2 regions of the Variovorax sp. 10N412 genome follow, and region 1 is predicted to be linked to the other one. Evidence: riboswitches for the same ligand, from Rfam matches in the RefSeq annotation. Region 1 holds a riboswitch; the other holds the start of a gene.
What was found. Region 1 has a riboswitch for fluoride ahead of AC1DJH_RS15425 (voltage-gated chloride channel family protein). Riboswitches for the same ligand answer to the same signal wherever they lie in the genome.
Positions count from the first base shown of each region.

Region 2: linked by a shared signal. The riboswitch ahead of AC1DJH_RS12800 (voltage-gated chloride channel family protein) and the one ahead of AC1DJH_RS15425 (voltage-gated chloride channel family protein) in region 1 are both predicted to bind fluoride.

Region 1 is NZ_JBFTIO010000005.1:285,570-295,507, forward strand. It holds gene AC1DJH_RS15390 (taurine ABC transporter ATP-binding protein) at 1-104, shown strand, start outside; gene AC1DJH_RS15395 (ABC transporter permease subunit) at 142-999, shown strand; gene AC1DJH_RS15400 (LysR family transcriptional regulator) at 917-1,945, opposite strand; gene AC1DJH_RS15405 (hypothetical protein) at 2,293-2,589, shown strand; gene AC1DJH_RS15410 (hypothetical protein) at 2,761-2,961, opposite strand; gene AC1DJH_RS15415 (DUF3253 domain-containing protein) at 3,004-3,279, opposite strand; gene AC1DJH_RS15420 (cryptochrome/photolyase family protein) at 3,291-4,826, opposite strand; gene AC1DJH_RS15425 (voltage-gated chloride channel family protein) at 4,911-6,233, opposite strand; fluoride riboswitch at 6,326-6,397, opposite strand; gene AC1DJH_RS15430 (putative bifunctional diguanylate cyclase/phosphodiesterase) at 6,421-8,316, opposite strand; gene AC1DJH_RS15435 (GGDEF domain-containing protein) at 8,313-9,071, opposite strand; gene AC1DJH_RS15440 (DUF1987 domain-containing protein) at 9,072-9,461, opposite strand; gene AC1DJH_RS15445 (SiaB family protein kinase) at 9,497-9,938, opposite strand, start outside.
Region 2 is NZ_JBFTIO010000004.1:162,908-172,845, forward strand. It holds gene AC1DJH_RS12755 (anti-sigma factor family protein) at 1-653, opposite strand, end outside; gene AC1DJH_RS12760 (RNA polymerase sigma factor) at 655-1,179, opposite strand; gene AC1DJH_RS12765 (COG4315 family predicted lipoprotein) at 1,216-1,593, opposite strand; gene AC1DJH_RS12770 (2,3-bisphosphoglycerate-dependent phosphoglycerate mutase) at 1,673-2,398, opposite strand; gene AC1DJH_RS12775 (ABC transporter permease) at 2,584-3,375, opposite strand; gene AC1DJH_RS12780 (ABC transporter ATP-binding protein) at 3,372-3,986, opposite strand; gene AC1DJH_RS12785 (DUF190 domain-containing protein) at 4,022-4,381, opposite strand; gene AC1DJH_RS12790 (hypothetical protein) at 4,439-4,879, opposite strand; gene AC1DJH_RS12795 (hypothetical protein) at 4,879-5,307, opposite strand; gene AC1DJH_RS12800 (voltage-gated chloride channel family protein) at 5,304-6,641, opposite strand; fluoride riboswitch at 6,723-6,795, opposite strand; gene AC1DJH_RS12805 (restriction endonuclease) at 7,627-8,517, shown strand; gene AC1DJH_RS12810 (ORF6N domain-containing protein) at 8,638-9,528, opposite strand; gene AC1DJH_RS12815 (hypothetical protein) at 9,537-9,662, opposite strand.

The DNA.
Region 1 (9,938 bases):
TATCGCACGGCGATTCACGCAAGGTGAAGTCCGAGCCCGAATTCATTCGCATGCGCGAAGAAGTGCTGTCCATCATTCACCACCGCGAGGCCGCCCATGCCTGAGGTCACGATCGCATCGCCCCGCGTGGTCAACGCTGCCATGACGCCACCCTCCAAGCCCGCGGCATCGCCCGAATCTTCGGCGCAGGCAGCCGGCACCAAGCTCAAGACCAGCGCCTTCAAGGTGCCGGGCGAGGGCTCCAGCGTGGTCATCAGCGTGGTGACCGTGACCGTGCTGATCGCGCTGTGGTTCCTGGTCACGAACATGGGCTGGGTCAAGCCGCTGTTCCTGCCCACGCCGCAGGCCGTGTTCCAGCAGTTCTACGAATACCTGACCGGCCAGGCCAACGACAAGCCGCTGTGGCAGCACTTTCTGGCCAGCATGTTCCGCGTGTTCTCGGCCTTCTTCCTGGCCTGCGCCACCGCCATTCCGGTGGGCATTGCCATGGGCATGAGCCGCTTCTGGCGCGGCATTTTCGATCCGCCGCTGGAGTTCTACCGGCCGCTGCCGCCGCTGGCGTACCTGCCGCTCATCATCATCTGGTTCGGCATCGACGAGCTGCCCAAGGTGCTGCTGATCTTCCTGAGCTGCTTCGCGCCGCTGGCACTGGCCGCGCGCTCGGGCATGCGCAGTGCGTCGCAGGAGCAGATCAACGCGGCCTACTCCATGGGCGCCAGCTACATGCAGGTGATTCGCCACGTGATATTGCCGTCGGCGCTGCCCGACATCCTGGTGGGCATGCGCATTGCCATCGGCTTCGGCTGGACCACGCTGGTGGCCGCCGAAATGGTGGCGGCCAGCATGGGGTTGGGTCAGATGGTGCTGAACGCGTCGAACTTCCTGCGCACCGACATCGTCATCATGGGCATCATCGTCATTGGCGTGGTGGCGTACCTGTTCGACCTGCTGATGCGATGGCTCGAGCGGCGGCTGGTGCCTTGGAAAGGGCGCATGTAGGCGCAGGGGTCGGCGCAAGCGGCGACACCTGCAATGCGGGCGGCAAGGTCGGCATCGTCTGGCCGGCCGGCACCATCGACTGCTCCAGAAAGTCGAGCATCGCGCGCATCGCCGCGCTGTTGTGGCGGCGCTGCGAGTAGGCCGCGTACAGCCAGTGGTCGCGCGGCATGTGCTCTCGCAGCACCGGCACCAGCGCGCCGCGCTCCAGGTGCGACTGCGCCAGCGGCTCGGGCACGTAGGCCACGCCCACGCCGCGCAGCGCCAGCTCGATCAGTGCCACGGCGTCGTTGGCTTCCATGCGGCTGTGCACCGTCACGTCGTGCGGCTTGCCGTCGGTCTCGAAGGGCAGGTGCGTGGTGGGCATCGACGAATAGCTCAGCATCTCGTGGCGGCCCAGGTCCGCGGGCACCTGCGGCATGCCGCGCTGGGCCCAGTAGGCCGGCGTGGCGCACACCACCATGTCGTACTGCACCAGCCGGCGCACGATCAGGTTCATGTCGTCGATGCGCCCGCCGGTCAGGTGGATGTCGATGCCTTCCTCGATCAGGTCGATGTCGCGGTTGGTGAACACCAGGCTCACGTACACGTCGGGGTAGAGGCGGATGAATCCGGCGATCACGTCCGACAGCCAGCCCGCGATCAGGCCGTTGGGTGCGCTCATGCGCAGCCGGCCGCGCGGGTGCGAGCCGTGGGCCTGCAGGTCGTTCAGGGTGTTTTCGGCCATGGCCACCAGCTCGGTGCTGCGGTCCAGCAGCACCTGGCCGGCGTCGGTCAGGCTCAATGATCGGGTGGAGCGGTTCAGCAGGCGCACGCCGCTGCGCTCCTCGAGCTCGGCCACGTAGCGGCTGACCGTGGCTTTGGACATGCCCAGCGAAATCGCCGCGCGGGAGAAGCTGCGTCGGAACGCGACTTCGCGGAATGTTTTGATGAGATCGAGGCCGTCCATGGATGGGCGGATTGTTCCAGCTTCGGGATGCCGGGGTCTTTCGCCGGGGCATCGCCCGTTTCCCCTTTGAGGCGACGATGCCTCGTGGCTATACTGCCGCCGTCGCGCCGAAAACAGGCGTGATCGGGATTGGCCTCCCACTGAAATCACTGCGACGCAAGCCGCAGTCACCCGCAGGGTCTGCGGCTTCGTCATTCGTGCAACCTTTTTAGGCGGCTCGATGGGCGGGCGCAAGCCCGGCCGGTTTCACGCAAGTGGTTTCCCGGTAGGCCAACCCGTCGAGCCGCCGCCTCCGATTGGCCTCGGGTGCGTCGGTTTTTGCAAACCGAAACCCTTGGAGGCCATTCATGGCTTACGTTCCCCCGTTCCCCGAATCTTCTTCAGCAACCGCCCGCGCCGAATCACTCGCGCTGCAGGCATGCGACGACGTCGGCAGCCTTCGCGTCGTGCAGCGTGCGTATGCGTGCATCGAAAAGCTCATCGATCCGCAGCGCGTGCAAGACACGGAAGAGGTCTGCCCGAATCGGTCCGAACTCAGCGCGCTGGTGCAGGTGGTCAATGAGGAACTGCATCGGCGGATCGAGACGGCTGATGCTGCGGTTCAGTCGTTGCGTGTTGCTGTGAGCGAAGGCGTTGCGACATGAAGGCCTTCGATGCCGATTTCATGTCTCGGCTCTCGTCCGAGGAGTGAGAGGCGTTGAGGTCACAAACTGTGACCTCAAGCACCGGCCGGCTCACGGCCCGGCTGTCGTCCGAGCGGCTTTGAAATCACAAGCTGTGATCTCAAACGACGGCCAGCGCGTGGCGTTGCGTCTTTACCGAGCAGGGCTTGGCAATGCAGCAGCCGGCGGTGTCAGGCAGGTACCGTCCGACACCTGTCTTCCAGGAGCGGAGAGGCAGGTTTCGTCGAACGCGCGCAGGGTGGCCTCGTCGATAGCGCCGACTTTTTGCAAGGCGCTCGCAGAAGCGTGAACGGCCTCGAAGGCATCGCTCTTGAACTCAGGCTGTTTCGTCATGGCATGTCTCCCCAAAATGTTTTTCGCTCACCGACGAGCGCGCTACTTCGGCCGGCGCAAGCGCACCGGTCCCCCCGGGGACGTCGCATCGACCTCAACTTCGCCCCGCGTGACCCGCAGCGCGCCCTTCGCCGCCAACTTCGCCGCCACTCGCCGCACGGCAGGCATCAGTGCGCGCCAGGCGACATCGCTGCTCGCCAGCGCGCGTGCAACCTCCGACGGGCAGATCGAAGCGGATGCATCGCGCCGCTCAAGCAGCGCAAAGATGGTCTGCTCGATCTTCGGGTCGGTCACAGGCATGGGCACATCGCTCGTCATCGCGGTGCGCCCTAAAGTGAGTCCGGCCGCGCACGCATGCCATCCGCAGTGCTTCGTATCGCGGCCCGCTCCTCGTCGCTGAAGCGCTGCAGGTTGCGGGTCATCATGACCGTGCGCGGGTTGTTCTCCAGCAGCTGCTCGTGCCGCGCGACGAAGTCCCAGTACATCACCGTCATCGGGCATGCGCCTTCGCCGCTGCGCGTGGCCGGCTTGTAGCGGCAGCCGTCGCAGTAGTTGCTCATGCGCTTGATGTAGGCGCCGCCCGCCGCATAGGGCTTGGTCACGAAGCGCGCGCCATCGGCAAAAAGCGACATGCCCACGGTGTTGGGCAGCTCGACCCATTCCACCGCATCGACGTACACCGACAGGTACCAGGCATGCACCTGCGCCGGCGCCACGCCGAAGGTGAGCGCGAAGTTGCCGGTGACCATCAGGCGCTGGATGTGGTGCGCATAGCCGGTGCGCAAGGTCTGGCCGATGGCCTGCTTCATGCAGTTCATGCCGACCTTGCCCGTCCAGTACCAGTCGGGCAGCGGGGCGTGGTGGCGGAGCGCGTTGGCCTCGGCCAGCTGCGGCATGCGCCACCAGTACACCCCCCGCATGAACTCGCGCCACCCGAGTATCTGCCGCACGAAGCCTTCCACCGACTCGATGGACACGGCGCCCGCGCGCCAGCGTGCCACGGCCGCATCGATTACCTCGCGCGGGTCGAGCAGCTTGAGGTTCAGGCAGGACGACAAGAGCCCGTGGTACAGAAAGGGCTCGTCGGTCCACATGGCGTCCTGAAAACGCCCGAAGTCCTGCAGCCTGCAGGCCATGAAGTCGTTTAGTGCCACAAGGGCCTGCTCGCGCGTCACCGGCCAGTCGAACTGCGCTGCGCTGCCGTAGTGGTCGCCGAAGTGCGCCTCGACGTCGGCCAGCACCCCGCGCGTGATGGCGTCCGGCGCGAACGAGGGCGGCGGGGGCAGCATGCCCGGGCCGTTCCGGCCGAAGGCGCCGCGGTTGTCGTGGTCGAAGTTCCATTGCCCGCCTTCGGGCTGGCCGGCCTCGTCCAGCAGCACATGGTGCTTCGTGCGCATGCGCCGGTAGAAGGCCTCCATCACCAGGCGTTGCTTGCCCTGCGCGTGCTCCGCGAACTCGGCGCGCGACGCCATGAAGTGCAGGTCGTCCCGCACCAGCAGCCGCACGTCCGCCGCCTGGCAGACCTTGGCGATCGCCTGTTCGAGGCGCCATTCCCCGGCATCGACCGTCACGACCGCGCCGGGGCGGTGGTGCGACAAGGTGTCTGTCAACGCGGCCTCCAGCGAGGCGAAGGGGTGGGTGCCCAGCTTCAGGTAGTCGAGGGGCATGCCGCGCGCGGCGAGCGCCTCGGCAAAGTGGCGCATGGCCGACAGGAAGAGCGCGGTGCGCATCTTGGTGCTGGGCACATGCTGCGACTCTTGCGGCACCTCGGCCATCCACACGCGGTCTTGCGCGGCATCGAAGCCTTCGAAGGCCACGCTCGTGAGGCTCAGCTGGTCGCCGAGGACCACGATCAGGTTGCGCATGGGGAGGTAGGAATGTGGGGGCTGGGAATGTCCGAACCCACCGCATCGTAGCCCCGGGCGCGCGAGTGCGCGTCCGCGTGGTCTTCAGTTGTTCCCCTCCGAGGCGGCGTCTTTCTTCTCTCCGGCCTGCTCGCGGCGGAACTCGGCGACGTCCGCGATCCGAAGGTCTTCGGGCAAGGCCTGGCGGTGCTTGCTGTGGCCGACGCGCTGTGCGTGATAGATGCCGGTGTGGCCCGAGACCAGGTAGCTCGCGATGCACGCGATGGCGGCGAGCGGGCCGATGGCCGGCCCGAACAGTTCCACGGCCATGACGATGGTGGCGACCGGCGTGTTGGCCGCACCGGCAAAGACGGCGACGAAGCCGATGGCGGCCAGCATCGAGAACGGCAGGTGCAGCAGCGGCGCCATCGCGTTGCCCAGGGTGGCCCCGATGTAGAAAAGCGGCGTGACCTCGCCGCCCTTGAAGCCCGTGCCCAGCGATGCCACGGTGAAGACCAGCTTGCCCAGGAAGTCCCATGGCGCGACAGGCGCCTGAAAAGACTCGACGATCGTCGGAATCCCCAGGCCGATGTAGCGGTAGCCGTCGACGGCCCAGACCGCCGTTGCAACGACGATGCCGCCCAGCAGCGGCCGCAGGGGCGGGTAGGCAACCCGGCGCTTCATCAGCGCGCCGAGCTTGTGCGTGGCCGTGGCGAACACCAGCCCGGCCAGGCCGAACACGATGCCCGCGGCGACGATGGCGACCACGCTCCAGAAGGCGACCGGCGCCACGGCGGTGACGACATAGTGCGTGTGATGCACACCCCAGGCCAGCCCGACCTGGTCGGCCACGATGGCGGCCACCATGCAGGGGAACAGCGCGTCGTAGCGCATGCGCCCGATGGCCAGCACTTCCAGTCCGAAGATGGCGCCGGCCAGCGGTGTGCCGAACACGGACGCAAAGCCCGCGCTGATGCCGGCCATGAGCAGGATGCGCCGGTCTTCGTGCTTCAGGCGGAACAGGTGCGTGAGCTGGTCGGCCAGCGCGCCGCCCATCTGCACGGCAGTGCCTTCGCGGCCCACGGAGGCCCCGAAGAGATGCGAGATCACGGTACCGCCCAGCACCAGGGGCACCATGCGCAACGGCACGACCTTCTTCGGGTCGTGGATCTCGTCGATCAGCAGGTTGTTGCCGGCGTCCACCGGCTTGCCCAGGCGGTGGTAGATCCACCCCACGGCAAAGCCGGCCAGGGGCAGCAGCCAGACGACCTGGCGGTGCGACTCGCGCCAGTTGGTGGCCCAGTCGAGGGCGAAAAGGAAGAAGGCGGAGGCGGAGCCGGCCAGCAAGGCGACGACGCTGGCGATGACGAGCCACTTGCCGATGTAGGGCAGGAGCTCGAGCTGTTCGGGGCGGCGAAAACGGGTCATGTGGATCAGGTGCGAAAAACGAGGGGCCTGATCGACCGGCAGGGCAACGCGGTGTGTGAACGCGAACGCCTGCAGCCCTGCGATGTGATCAGGTGTCTGCAGGCATCATCAGCTGCGGGCGATGCCGCGGCGGTTCATGGAGGAATGCCATCTCCAGGGTTGGCGATGTTAGCCGCCCCGCCGCTCGCTAGCAAGGATCGGACATGCCCAGCGAGTGCCCGCGCCTTTCCTTTTCAGCGCGTTCGTGCAGCCAGCGCAGCAGGGCGGTCTTGTCCATGGGCGGGGCGATGTAGTAGCCCTGGCCCTCGTCGCAGTCCATGGCCAGCAACGCCCGCAGGGCGGCTGCGTCCTCGATGCCTTCGGCCAGCACGTGCAGGCCGAGCTTGCGGCCCAGCTGCGCGATCATTTCGGCAATGCGCGCGCCCTGCGCCTCGCCCAGGCGGCGCACGAAGGTGCCATCGATCTTGATGCGGTCCAGCGGCAACCGCTCCAGGTAGCTGAGCGACGAGTAGCCGGTACCGAAGTCGTCGATGGCAATGGAAATGCCCTTGGCCCGCAGGGCCGTCAGGGTGGACTCCAGCAGCTCGGTGGGCAGCGCGGCCACGGACTCGGTGATCTCCAGTTCCAGGTGGTGGCCCTGCAGCCGGCTGTGCGCCAGCGCCGCGCACACGGTGTCGTAGAACGCCGGGTCCTGCAGCTGCACGCTGGACACATTGACGGCCATGCGCAGCGGCGCGAGGTTCGCGTCCAGCAGCGCGCGCATGGCCAGGCAGGCGGTGGACAGCACCCATTGCCCCAGCGCCACGATCAGGCCCGAATGCTCGGCCACCGGAATGAAGCGGTCCGGCGGTATGAGGCTGCCGTCTTCGGCACGCCAGCGCACCAGGGCCTCCAGGCCCACCAGCGCATGGGTGTTCAGGTTGACCTGCGGCTGGTAGACCAGGAAGAGCTGCGCGTTGTCGACGGCCGCGCGCAGGCTGGACAGCAGCAGGGCGCGGTCGCGGGCCTCGGCGCCCATGTGGGCCGAGTACTGCAGGTGCCGGCCCCGGTGGTCGCGCTTGGCGCGCTTCAGGGCGATGGTGGCGTCCTTGACCAGGTCGGCGCCGGCCTGCGCGTCTTCGGGCAGCAGCACGTAGCCGCAGGTCAGCGACACCTTGTGCGGCACGCCGTCCACGGCCAGCGGCTGGCGCACGCAGTCCAGCAATTGCTGGGGCGACACCTGCTGCAGCGGCCCGAGCACGCCGAAGGTGTCCGCGCCCAGGCGGGCGAGCAGCACGCCGGCCGGCAAGGCCTCGGCCAGGCGCTGCGCCACCGCCTGCAGCACGCGGTCGCCGAAGCGGTGGCCCATGACGTCGTTGGCGGCGCTGAAGTCGTCGATGTCGACCAGCGCCAGGATGTGCTCGCGCATGCCTTGCCGTGCGCAGTCGTCCACCTTCTCGACGAAACGGGTGCGGTTGGGCAGGCGCACGAGCGGATCGAAGTAGGCGTATTCATGCAGCCGCTCCATCAGGCCCCGCTGGTGCAGCAAGGTGCCGAGGTGGAGGCAGAGCACGTCCAGCAGCTGCCGGTCGAGCGCGCCGTGCAGGCCGGTGGTGTCGATGAAGACGGCCATGGGCTGCTCGCCCTCGCGGCCGATGTGCAAAGCCAACCCGCGGCCTTCGCCGCTTTCGCTGCCCTCGCCGCTTTCGCTGCCCTCGCCGTGGACGTTGCAGCCGCATGCCAGCGCGCGGCGCAGCAGCGCCACCGCCGGCTGCTCGTGCACGGCGTCCAGCGGCAGGTCGAGCAGGGGAGCGAAGCGGCCGGTCGCCGCCAGCACCCGGTGCCCGCTCGCTGGCGGTGCTTGCGGTGCGCAGGCCAGGCCGTCGCCATCGGCGCCCAGCAGGGTGGTGAACTGCGCGATGACGCCGCGGGCGAAGGCGCGCAGGTCGGGTTCTTCCAGCAGCGAGGCGCTGGAGCGCACGATGAGCTCGAGCATGCGCGGATCGGGCGCCGTGTCCGGCGCAAGTGCAGGCGCAAGCGCAAGCGCTGGCGCTGGCCGGTCGGCGGCTTCCCCCGGCCAGCCCGCATCAGTCTCGCGCTTCATGCGGGCTGCGCGTGCACCTGGCCGGATGCGAGCGCCACCTGGTTGCGTCCGCCGCGCTTGGCGACGTACAAGGCTTCGTCGGCCAGGCCATAGGCCTCGTCGAAGCTGCTGCCGTGCGGCAGCCAGCTCACGCCGAAGCTGGCCGTCACGCTGCTGCCGTCGGGCAGGTCGAACGCAAAGCACTCGATGGCGCGGCGCAGGGCCTGCGCGACCTGCCCGTCGGCGTCGCTGCCCGGCCCGGGCAGCACCACGGTGAATTCCTCGCCGCCCACGCGGCCGATTTGCGCCGTGGCCGGCGCTGCGTTCTTCAGGCAGGTGACCACGCCCTGGATCACGCGGTCGCCCGTGGGGTGGCCGAAGCTGTCGTTGATGCGCTTGAAGTGGTCGATGTCCAGCACGATCAGCGCGAGGTCATGGCGCTCGAAATGGCGGTTCACCAGCTCGATGACGGCCGCCCGGTTGAGCACGCCGGTCAGCGGGTCGTGCGTGGCGCGGTACTCGAGCTCGGCCGCCAGCGCCTGCAGGCGCAGGTTGAGCTGGTTCATCTCGAGTTCGGCCCGGTCGCTGCGGCGCACCAGCCGGCGCGTTTCGCGCAGCAGCCGCTCGTAGACGGTGAGCAGTTCGCCCAGGGCCAGGCGGCAGGGGGAGGGCTGCGCCGAAGCGCAGTCTTCATAGGCGGCGCGGGCGGCTTGCAGCGCCTGGTGCTCGGCATCGAACAGGTCCGGCGGCGCGGCGGTGGCGGCTGCGGTGTCCATTCAGGCGGGCCTCACCGGATGGCTGGCGAAGTCGATCGCCGGAAAGTCTTCGCTCAGCTCCTGGCCGAATTCGAGAATGGTGTCGTCTTCCTCGTCGTGGTACCAGTTCAGGGCCACGCGGTTGCCCGCCGCCACGGCGTCGGCGAGCGCTGCAATCAGGTTGAACAGCATCTTGGTGCTGGAGCTGTTGAAGTAGGCCAGGGCAATGTTGACCTCGATGCGGCTGCCGCTCTGCCCGGCCAGGTAGTCCTTCAGGCGCGCGATGATTTCGCCATAGAAGGCGGCGGCATTCTCGGGGTAGGACTCGCCGCGCAGGCCGAGCGTGTGGGTGTCGAACCTGAAGTCCACCTGGGGCGAACTGGGCGTCGGGGCGATGTAGAGGTTTTCCATCTGTGGTCTCGATTCGTTGCCGGGCGTGGCGCGCATCAGATTGCCGCCTTCAGGTAGAACACCGGGGCGCCGCCGGCGCTGTCGGCGGCGTCGAAGTCGAACTCCAGCGGCTCCCGTGCGTCGCGCGCGACCGTGAGAAGTCCCATGCCCGCGCCTTTGCTGCCTTCGGGCGTTTCCTCGCGCAGCGTCTGGCGGTAGGCCTGCTTGATTTCGTCCAGCGTCATGCTGCGCAGCATTTCCAGCTTCACGCGCAGCGCATCGGCGATCTCGGGCTCCACGGGGTTGGCGCACAGCAGCAGAAAGCCGCCGTCGCTCTCGCGGCGGATGCACACCGAGCCGTGGCGCAGTTCGCCGCTCTGCAGGCTCGTGGCGGTCAGCGTGTCGGCCGAGTAATGAATGATGTTCTGCGCCATCTCCACGAACGAGGAGAACAGCCTGCGCCGGGTCGGCCCGGCCACGCCGGCCACCTCGAGCTGC
Region 2 (9,938 bases), on a different contig from region 1:
GTCAGACGCTCGCCCTTTGCGCCGCCGAACATGAACTGCGCCACCGGCCCCTTGTCGCCCGGCAGCAGCCGCCCGCCGATGAGCTCGTAGCCCAGGGCGCGCAGGTCGGGTGGCTTCACTTCGGTGCCCATGCGCTTGGTCAGCCAGGTGACGAGTGCCTGCTCCTGGTCGGCGCCGACCTCCACCGGACGACGCACGTCCGGGCTGTAGACCACGTGGGCCACGGCTGCACGGTGAGCGAAACCATTGAGCGTGCCCACTCGCGCCGCCGCCAGCGTGGCACTGCGCTGCAGTTGCCCATCGTAGGCGCCACGGCCCCACCAAGCCGACCCGGTGCTGACGACCGCGATCGCCACGCCGGCTGCCAGGGAGCGCCACGGCCATTCCTGCCAGCCCGCCCCCGGCGCCGGCTTCAGCGGCAGGCGCAACGGCAAGGGCTCGGACAGGACCGGGTCGAGCAACTGCTTGAGCGCCAGATTCTGGGCACGCCAATCGTCCACGCGCTGGCGTTCGGCCGGGTGGGCATCCAGGAATTTATCGATTTCGACATGCCGCGAAGAGTCCAGAAGCTGGTCCGCGTAAGCATGCAGATCGGCTTCGGTCACCGGCTTGATGCCGTCGGTGGAAATGGGTTTGAGTGGGGGAGAGTCCATGTCACTTGATCCTGCGCAGGGGCGCGGCAACTTGGGCTGATGGCGCGCGGCCTTGCAGTTCCTGTCGCAGCTTGTCACGGCCGCGCGCCAGGCGGGACATCACCGTGCCGATGGGCACGCCGAGCGCGGTGGCGGCTTCTGCATAGCTCATTTCTTCGACTGCGATGAGCAGCAGCACCTCGCGTTGCTCCACGGGCAGCCGCTGCAGGACGCGGTCCAGGTCGCGGACCTCGATGCCGTCGGACTGGCTGGCTCGTTGTGGGATTTCGGGCAGGTCGTCGCCCGCGCTGTCCTCGGGTCGCCTGCCCTTGGCGCGTACACCGTCGATGAAGTGGTTGTGCATGATGCCGAACATCCAGGCGCGGATGTCGCCGCGTTTCTGCCAAAGCGAGAACCGACTCCAAGCCCGTTCCAGCGTGTCCTGCACCAGGTCGTCAGCTCGCTCGGTGTCTGCCACCAGCCCGCGCGCGTAACGGCGCAGGCTGGGAATGCAGGCGACGATCGAGGCTTCGTCCTGTGCGCGCATGGGATGAAGCGTCGTGCTCTCTTCCGTTCTGGTCGGTCAGGGCTTGATGACGTGCCAGACGTTCTTGAAGTTGTCGCCAGTCATGTCGCCGACCTTCATGTCGGACTTGTACAGGTACACCGGCTTGCCCTTGTAGGCCCACTGCTTGGTGCCGTCGTCGCGCACAACGATGGTCATGTCGCCTTCGGGCTTCGCGTCCGCTTCTGCCATCACCGGTGGCCACAGTCCGGCGCACGGGCCGTTGCAGGCACTCTTGCCGCTGCCCGCCGTGTCGTTGTCGAAGGTGTAGAGCGTCATGCCGCTGGTGTTGACCAGCATGCCGCCGGCTGTCTTGACAGGAGCGGCGGCCATAGCGGCGCCAGAGGCGAGCGCGGCGAGCGCAAGAATCAGGGTGGGCAGAAGGGAAGATTTCATGGGAAGTCCTGTGGAAGATGGAATTGGTCAGAGTTGACATCCAGACAGACGCTTGGCCGCCTGCGTTTATTCCGCTGTCTCAAAGAATTTTTGAGATGGGCGCCAGCGCAGATGGCTGCCAGATGCATTGCAGATGCAGTGTGCGACCAGCGCCTGACTCATAGGCACGCATTTCGCCGTTGGCGATCTCCAGGCACGAGACCGCTTGTTCACTGAGTTCTTCAAGCTGCATCACCAGCGCCCGCAGGCTGTTGCCATGACCGACGACAGCTACCGTTTGGGCCAACGCCAATGATGGTTCGATCAGTTCCTGCCAGAGCGCGGTCACCCGCAGAACGGTTTGCGCGAGTGATTCCGCCAAGGGCAGGGGTTCCAGCCCTGCGCAGGGTGGTTCCATCGATGGATCCGTCGCCACCCGACCGACATCGTCCTGAGTCCACGGCGGCGGTACCGCGCGGTACGACCTGCGCCAAGCTTGCACCTGATCGGCACCGTACCGCGCGATGGCTTCGGCCTTGGATGACCCCGTCAATGCACCATAGTGCCGCTCGTTCAACCGCCAGTCGGCTGTGCGTGGCGCCGATGGACTTCCCGCTGCGAGCAGCAAGCAGTCGACAGACCGTACGCAACGGACCAGCATCGAGGAGAAGACGCGGTCGACGACCAGACCTGACCGCCGAATCGCACGGCCGGCCTCCTGCATCTGACGCACACCCCGCGGCGTGAGGCCCACGTCGGCCCAGCCGGTGAAACGCTGTGCCAGGTTCCATTCGGACTCACCGTGTCGGATGAGCAGCAGTTGCACCTGCGATCGTGGCGCCGACACGTTCAATTGCCCTGCCTGTCGGCATGCGGATCCAGTGGCGTGGGTGTTCTCAGCCGGGCCATCGAACGTCGCAGATGCAGCGTCGATGCCCAAACGAGCGCGCAAGCAAGGTGCCTGTTCATGATCTTCTTTAGATTCGGGATTTTTGAAACATGATCTGAGTGTTACTTCAGTCGATCTGCGCGCAGGCGCTGTCGGTCGTCGGTGACGGCCCTCGCCGCCAGATAGACCGCGCCCGCCGACGCGAGACCGCCGGCGCCTGTGAGCAGGAAAAGCAGCAGGATCTGGTATTTCACGGCCTCGAGTGGATCCATGCCGGCCAGCAACTGCCCCGTCATGATGCCGGGCAGCGTGATGACACCCGCGGCCGACATCTGGTTGATGATCGGAATCATCCCGCGGCGGATCGCATGGCGGATCGGTGCGGCCAGCGCTTGGTGGATGCTGGCGCCGAGCGCCAGCTGCGCCTCGATCGCCGGGCGCCCGGTGCTGATGCCTTCGAAGAAGCTGTCGAGACCCAGGCTGGCCGAATTGAGCACACTGCCGAGCACGATGCCCATCAGCGGGATGGCGTAGCGCGGGTCGTACCAGGGCTGCGGGCGGATCGCCGTCATCAATGCGAGCAACACGGTGGCGATGCTCGAGAAGCCGACGACCACCGCCGCGATGCGGTGACTCCCGGCACCCTTGAGACGCCGAGTTGGACGCACTGCGACTTCGCGCGCGGCCGCCAGCAGCATGAGCGCGACGATCCCGAGAGTGGCCGCCGGCGACGCCGCCTGGAACACGAAGCGCAGCACCAGGCCGACCAGCAGGAGCTGGACGACCATGCGGGTAGCGGCCCAGAGCACCTGCCGATGCAACTGCAGGTGCAGGAGCACGGACGCCAGGGCGTTGATCAGCACCAGCAACGTGGCGAGCGCCACGTCCGTGGCGTGAAGATGGATGGTGCTCATGGCGCGTGCAGCTTGCCGTCGCGCATCTCGAAGTGGCGATGGCTCATCCGCACAGCCTGCTCACGCGAGTGCGTCACCATCACGATGCCGAGGCCGGAGCGGAGCTGTTGCAGAAGCAGGGATTCCATCGCCAGCGTGGAGGCGCCGTCGAGCGAGGCCGAAGGCTCGTCGAGCAGCAGCACGTCGGGCTCCCGCACCATCGAGCGGACGAGCGCCAGGCGTTGACGCTCGCCGGTCGAAAGGCGTGCGATGTCGGCGTCCAGCAGGTCCGGGCTCAGCCCGAGCGCCGCCATCAGTTCGGCGACCCGGCTCGACGCGGCAGACGGAAAGTGGGCTGCCGGCGTTGACGCCCACCAAGCGGGTTCGGCTGACTGGTAGATCACACGACCTCGCCACGCCGGCGCTGCAAACGTCTCCCGGCGTTTCCCGGCCAGGTTCACGCCGCCGGTGCCGGGGTCCATGTCGGCGATCAGGCGCAGCAGGACGCTCTTGCCCGATCCTGATCTGCCGAGCACGCAGACACATTCGCCGGCGTTCAAGGCCAGATCGAACGGACCGCCGAACGGCGACGCAAGACCGGAGATCGCCAGCAAGCAGTTGTCGACAGTCATTCGTAAACGGTCCTCGGCGAAGGTCAACGCTGCGGTCAATCGCCGGCATCAGTGGCATCACCGGCCAACGCGGGCGGCGTTGCTTTGCCGATCCGCCCGTAGACCATTGGCACCTGGATGTAGAACACCGTGACCGGCTCAAGCGCAATCGCTGCAAGCAGTCGTTCGGCGACCTCTTCCGTGGCCGATACGGTCACCGCCACAGGCTGCTGGGCCAGTTCGAAAAAGTGAGTGGAATGCATTTTTCCGGCGGATCCGAAACCCGTAGCCGCGCCCATCAAGCTTCCGCCCAACGCACCGTTGTCTTTGGCAAATTGCAAAAGCCAGTCTCCCATGGGGGTGTGGTCGTGTCGATGTTCCTGCTCGGCAAAGAACGTGATCTGGAAACCCTTCATGATGAACTCCTGGTGAGCGTGAACGAAAAAGAGAAACCGATGCCGTGACTGGCACTCTCATGAGCCACGTGCCGTTGATGGCGGCACTGGCGGTCGGCACGATTGGGCGCTGGTTGGCGACTCCGACTCGCCGTCGGTCATTGGAAGCTCGCAAGCGAAAAGAACGGCCCGCACCTTGCCCAACTCCTCCGCGTGCTCCTGCATGAAGGTCCGAAGCCGAGTTTCAGAGTCAAGCAACTCCAGACATTGCGGATGTCGCAAAGCATGGCCTTCAAGGTGGTGGTGCGTGAGCCGCTCCCCTGGCAGGTAGCCCGATCCGATGGGGTACAGCAAGGCTTGCTGAATGCCCGAGCGACGAGCAACCTCCAACAGATGCTGCGCCAGCGCGGGCGCGCCCAATCGGTGCCAGAAACGCGTGGCCTTGGCGCGGCTGTTGGCGGGAAAGTACAGACGCAAAACGGTCAGGTCGTACGTAGGAGTGGAGGCCTGAGTCGTCATTACTTCGTCTCCTGCAAAACGACGTCCTGCTTCTCCTGCTTCTGCTTGCGCCGGAACTGAGCGATGTCCGCCTGCCGAGGGTTTTTGGGCAAGGATTGGCGATGCTTGCCGGGGCGGACGCGCTGCGCGTGGCAGATGAACGCCCGTAGCTGCATTTCGGTGTCGATCAGCTCCAGGCACTGCGGATGCAGCATGTGGGAGCCGTCGATCTGGTGATGTGTCACGCGCTCTCGTTTGAGGTGGTCCGATGTGACGTGGTAGAGCAGCGCCGACTGCAGGTGCGCGCGCTTTGCCGAGACCAACAGTTGCTGCGCAAACCCTGGAACGCTCAGGTGATACCAGATACGGGTTGGGTTCGCATGGCTGCCGGCTGGGAAATACAGCTGCAGTGCCATCACCGTCGACGGATAGTTTTCAGCGCGACTCATGAGCGGTCATCTCTGGTTGCGGAGACGTGCTGGGTCTGCTGCTTTTTACGGAATTGCGGGACATCGGCGATACGCAGTTCCTCTGGGGGACCGCCATGGTGTTTGATGTGGCCGACGCGCTGCGAGTGGTAGATGCCGGTGTGGCCGGAGCAGAGGTAGCTGGTGATGCAGCCGATGGCTGCGAGCGGTCCGATCTGCGGCCCAAACAGTTCGATTGCCATGACGATGGTGGCCAGTGGCGTGTTGGCCGCGCCCGCGAACACGGCCACAAAGCCGATGCCGGCGAGCATGGCGAAGGGCAGCTGCAGCATGGGCGCCAGGACGTTGCCCAAGGTCGCGCCGATGTAGAACAGCGGCGTGACCTCGCCGCCCTTGAAGCCTGTGCCGAGCGAGGTGACGGTGAAGGCCAGCTTGCCAAAAAAATCCCACGGCGCCGAAGGTTCCTGGAAGGCGTTGACGATGCTAGGAATGCCCAGCCCGATGTAGCGATGCGCATCGAAGCCCGCTCTGCCGAGAGCCCAGAGGGCGAGCGCGATCACGATGCCGCCCAACATCGGGCGCAGCGGCGGATAAAAGATCCATCGCTTGACAAGCCCTCCGAGCTGGTGCGTCGCGGTCGCAAACACGAGGCCGACGAGACCGAAAATCACACCAGCGATCACGACGGCTCCGACGCTCCAAGGCGTAACCGCGACCACCTCTCCGATCGCGTAGTGCATGTGGTGCACGCCCCAGGCCATGCCGACCTGATCGGCCACGATGCCAGCGACCATGCAGGGAAATAGGGCGTCGTAGCGCATCCGGCCTATGGCCAGCACCTCGAGGCCGAAGAGTGCCCCCGCCAGCGGGGTCCCGAACACGGAGGCGAAGCCAGCGCTGATGCCCGCCATCAGCAGGATGCGGCGATCGGCAGGCTGCATTCGAAAGACGTGCGTGAGCTGGTCCGCCAGTGCGCCGCCCATCTGCACCGCCGTCCCCTCGCGACCCACGGACGCGCCGAAGAGATGTGACATGACGGTGCCGCCCAGGACGAGCGGGACCATGCGCAGCGGCACGACCTTCTTCGGGTCGTGGATCTCGTCGATCAGCAGGTTGTTGCCGGCCTCGACCTGCTTGCCGAGCTTGAAGTACACCCAGCCGACGGCGCCACCGGCGAGGGGCAACAGCCAGATGATCCAACGATGCGCTTCGCGCCAAGCCGTGGCGCGGTCGAGGGCGAAGAGGAAAAGTGCGGAAGCGCTGCCGGCCAGGAAGGCCACAACGGAGGCAATCACGAGCCACTTGCCGATGTACGGCAGCAGGTCGAATTGTTCAGGTCGTCTAAATCGGCTCATGCGGGTCAAGGAAACGAATCAATCGGCCTGACCAAGCAAAGAATCTGAGCGCGAACGCCTACAGCCCTGTAATGTGATCAGGTGTCTGTAGGCATCATTAGCCCCGGGCGATGCCAGGGCGGTTCACGGAAGGAATGCCATCTCCGTCGAAAAATTATAGCGAAATGGACTGGAAAAAGTAAAACGGCGCGGCATGCGGTTGAGGCTGCTTTCAGATCACAAGGCAAACATCAACTCGGCAAGTCATGAAGAGGTCGTACTTGCAACATACCCTGCCCGACATTTACATCACCTGGGGCAGCTGGTGCAGGGAGCATCGCACTCGCCGGCAGCAATGGCGACGTCAGGAACGTTGATGTGGGCGACGCCGCACAGTAGGGGTGTTCATCCGAAATAAGCCGTCAGCCGTCAGCAAACGGCAGCTACCCCGCCTAGAGCAGACACTGATCGGCCGACGGTCGCCGGCAGCAATCGCTGCAAAGCGGACATTCGAAGGGCTCGGTCGGCTGACTATCCAGCCGATCTTCCTGACGCGTACGGCCGCATCCAACCCCGCCTTCCTGCTGACGAAGCGCGAGACGCTGATCCTTGTGTCCGGCTAAAGCGTGGCCCTTCGCGCGCAGATCATCGACCAGTGGCAGGAACTTGAGGCGGCAGTCGCTCGGCCGGCGTTGTCAAACTTTGGCGACCCGAAGGCCGCCGACTCGCCCATCGCAAAGCTCCTCCTAGAAGGGGAGCTTTACCCCCAGAAAGGGGAAAACTCTCGATCCCGTGAAGCGCGCCCAAAAGGGCGATCTTTAGGCGGCGCGCCGGGTCGGGCCGGGCGGAATCGCGACTGAGAAGTTTTCGCCCAAGAAGGCGTAAACCTAGCGATGGACGATCGCGCGACGGCACGAAGCGGTCGCTAGGCGGCCCCCATTGAGAGCCGCCATCGGGCTCGGCCTTAACGATAATTTGCTCATCACAAACTGAGCTTTGGGACACGATGGCCGCGATCCGAACACTCGACATGCTTATGTTGGACGACATCCTTGGGATGGATGGTGGCTATGTCCTAAACTTTAAAGATCGCACTTTCACGACGTTTTTCGCCGACGAATTAAATATCGATATCGACAACCCGCTGTATGCGCGCGACGGCGCGTCTAAGGCAAAGCGGTTGCGGTGTTTTCTCAGGACGGTGGATGTGCCTACTGCGGCCCGAGTGCTTCGGGCACTTTGGGAGTACCGTGAGGCGACGCGTCAGCGCGCTGGAAAAGAAGAAACGGTCGCAAACGCGGCTGGTCAATTTTGGACCCTGATAAACCGTCTGGAAGGGCGAGGGGTTAGCGATCCGCGCCCGCCTGTCGCGAACACAGTGGGGCAGGCTCCGATCCCGGCTTACGATCGTCAGAAAATCGTGACACTGCGGCACGAGCTGCTTGCGCTTTCCGGCCTCTCGCCACAAGCGCGGGGCTACGAGTTCGAAGGTTTTTTGAAGCGCCTGTTCGATGCTCACGGCCTCGCAGCGCGAGAGCCGTTCCGGCTGCGGGGCGAGCAGATCGATGGAAGCTTTCAACTCGACGGCGAAACCTACCTTGTCGAAGCCAAATGGCAGGCAGAGCCGACGGGTAACGGCGATCTGCACACTTTCCATGGAAAACTCGAACAGAAGGCCTTCTGGACGCGCGGCCTGTTTGTGAGCAATAGTGGTTTCACGCCCGACGGACTGGCAGCATTCGGAAAAGGAAAGCGCGTGATCTGCATGGACGGCCTCGATATCTATGAGACTCTAGAACGCGAAATCCCGCTGAATCATGTTCTAGCGCAGAAGGTGCGACGTGCTTCTGAAACTGGCGAGGCTTTTGTGCGGGTGCGCGATCTCTTCCCGCGTTGAGGGCCGCGCGCTTCACACCCCCACCCTTGCATCCGATCGAGCGGAAATAAGAACCGGCTGGTCGCCGGTTTTAAATCGAGATTCCGGGATACGCAGAACGTGCGTACCCCGGCGCAGTCACTACAGGCGCTTGCGCTTGGTGATGCCGCCCGCGTTGCTGGCCGGCTCGGCCGTCATGCGCTTCGGTGGCTCCGTCAACGCCTGGACGCCATTCGCATCGCGCAGGACTGCGACAAGCCCCGGCATCATCTGCGCGAACCCGTTGGCGATGGACGCGAAGCCTTCGATCGCCGCTTGCAGTTCACCGGCATGGGCGATGGCGGTGCGGGCGGCTTCCTTCGGCGTCTCGTATCCGGTTACGTGACGCTCAACGATGTACAGCGCTTCGACGAACTCGGCGCGCGGGATGTCGCGGTAGGAGACCTTGAAGTGCGCTTTCAACTTCGACCAGCCGGTTCGCAGAAACACACCCTGAGCATCGCGCGGCAGGCGCTGGGCGGCCGCGTTGAGCGCGTTGCGCAGTTGGTCTTGCTCCGCACGGTCGAGCGTGTCGGTCTTGCCCACGCTGTACGCGATGGCCGGTGCCCGCATGGGGACTGGCTGACTGCGGAAGTAGGTGTCTTCCAATGCCTCGAAGACCGTCCACGCCGCTTCTGTTGTCAGCGCTTTGGCGTGACGCGCCGCGCCGCGCTCTGTCCAGAGAATCTGGTGCGCAGAGCGGCCCGCGACCAACCCGATATTTTCGGGTTGCTCCTTGAAGGCCCGCAGCGACTCGCCGCTGATCTTCACGAAGTGAGTGCCCTCCCGGAAGCGGTCGCGGTTGTTGCGGTAGTTGTCGTCCAGATGCTTCGCGTCGCAACCGAAGAAGGCTGCAAGCTGGCGCGTGGTAGCGAGCGGCCGTCCGTCGATCTTGATCACGGGGCTGGTTACACCGCCGACGGTGACCGTTTGGGCTTCGGCCGTTGGCTCGCGCCCGATGTGTCCGACAAGGATGATTTTTTGCTTGGTCATGGTGCGCCTCACGCGGAAAGGGTCAGCGCGAGCGTCGCACTACGGGCGGCATCGGCAGCGCCGACAGCGATGAAGGCCACAAGCAGCGGCCGGTGGTTGAAGTAGCGCGCAATGGCGCCGATGATGGTTCGCATTGGGATCTCCTGTTGCGACTGGATAAAAAGTCGCCGAAGGCCGCGCACCAAAAGAAAAAGCCACCAGAAATGCATCCCGGTCGCACACGCTCAAGTTGCCTTGAACGAGGCCCCGAAGGGCACGGGATGCATATCTGGTGGCTCTGACTCCGAGTGGGCGACTCTCGACTGCGACAAGTTTCCGGGAGGACAGCAAATCCCATGAAGTCGTTTTTCCCAAGCTGCTATGGCGCCGATGCGACGGAAGCGTACCCCCCTTGAACCGCTCTACGCCGC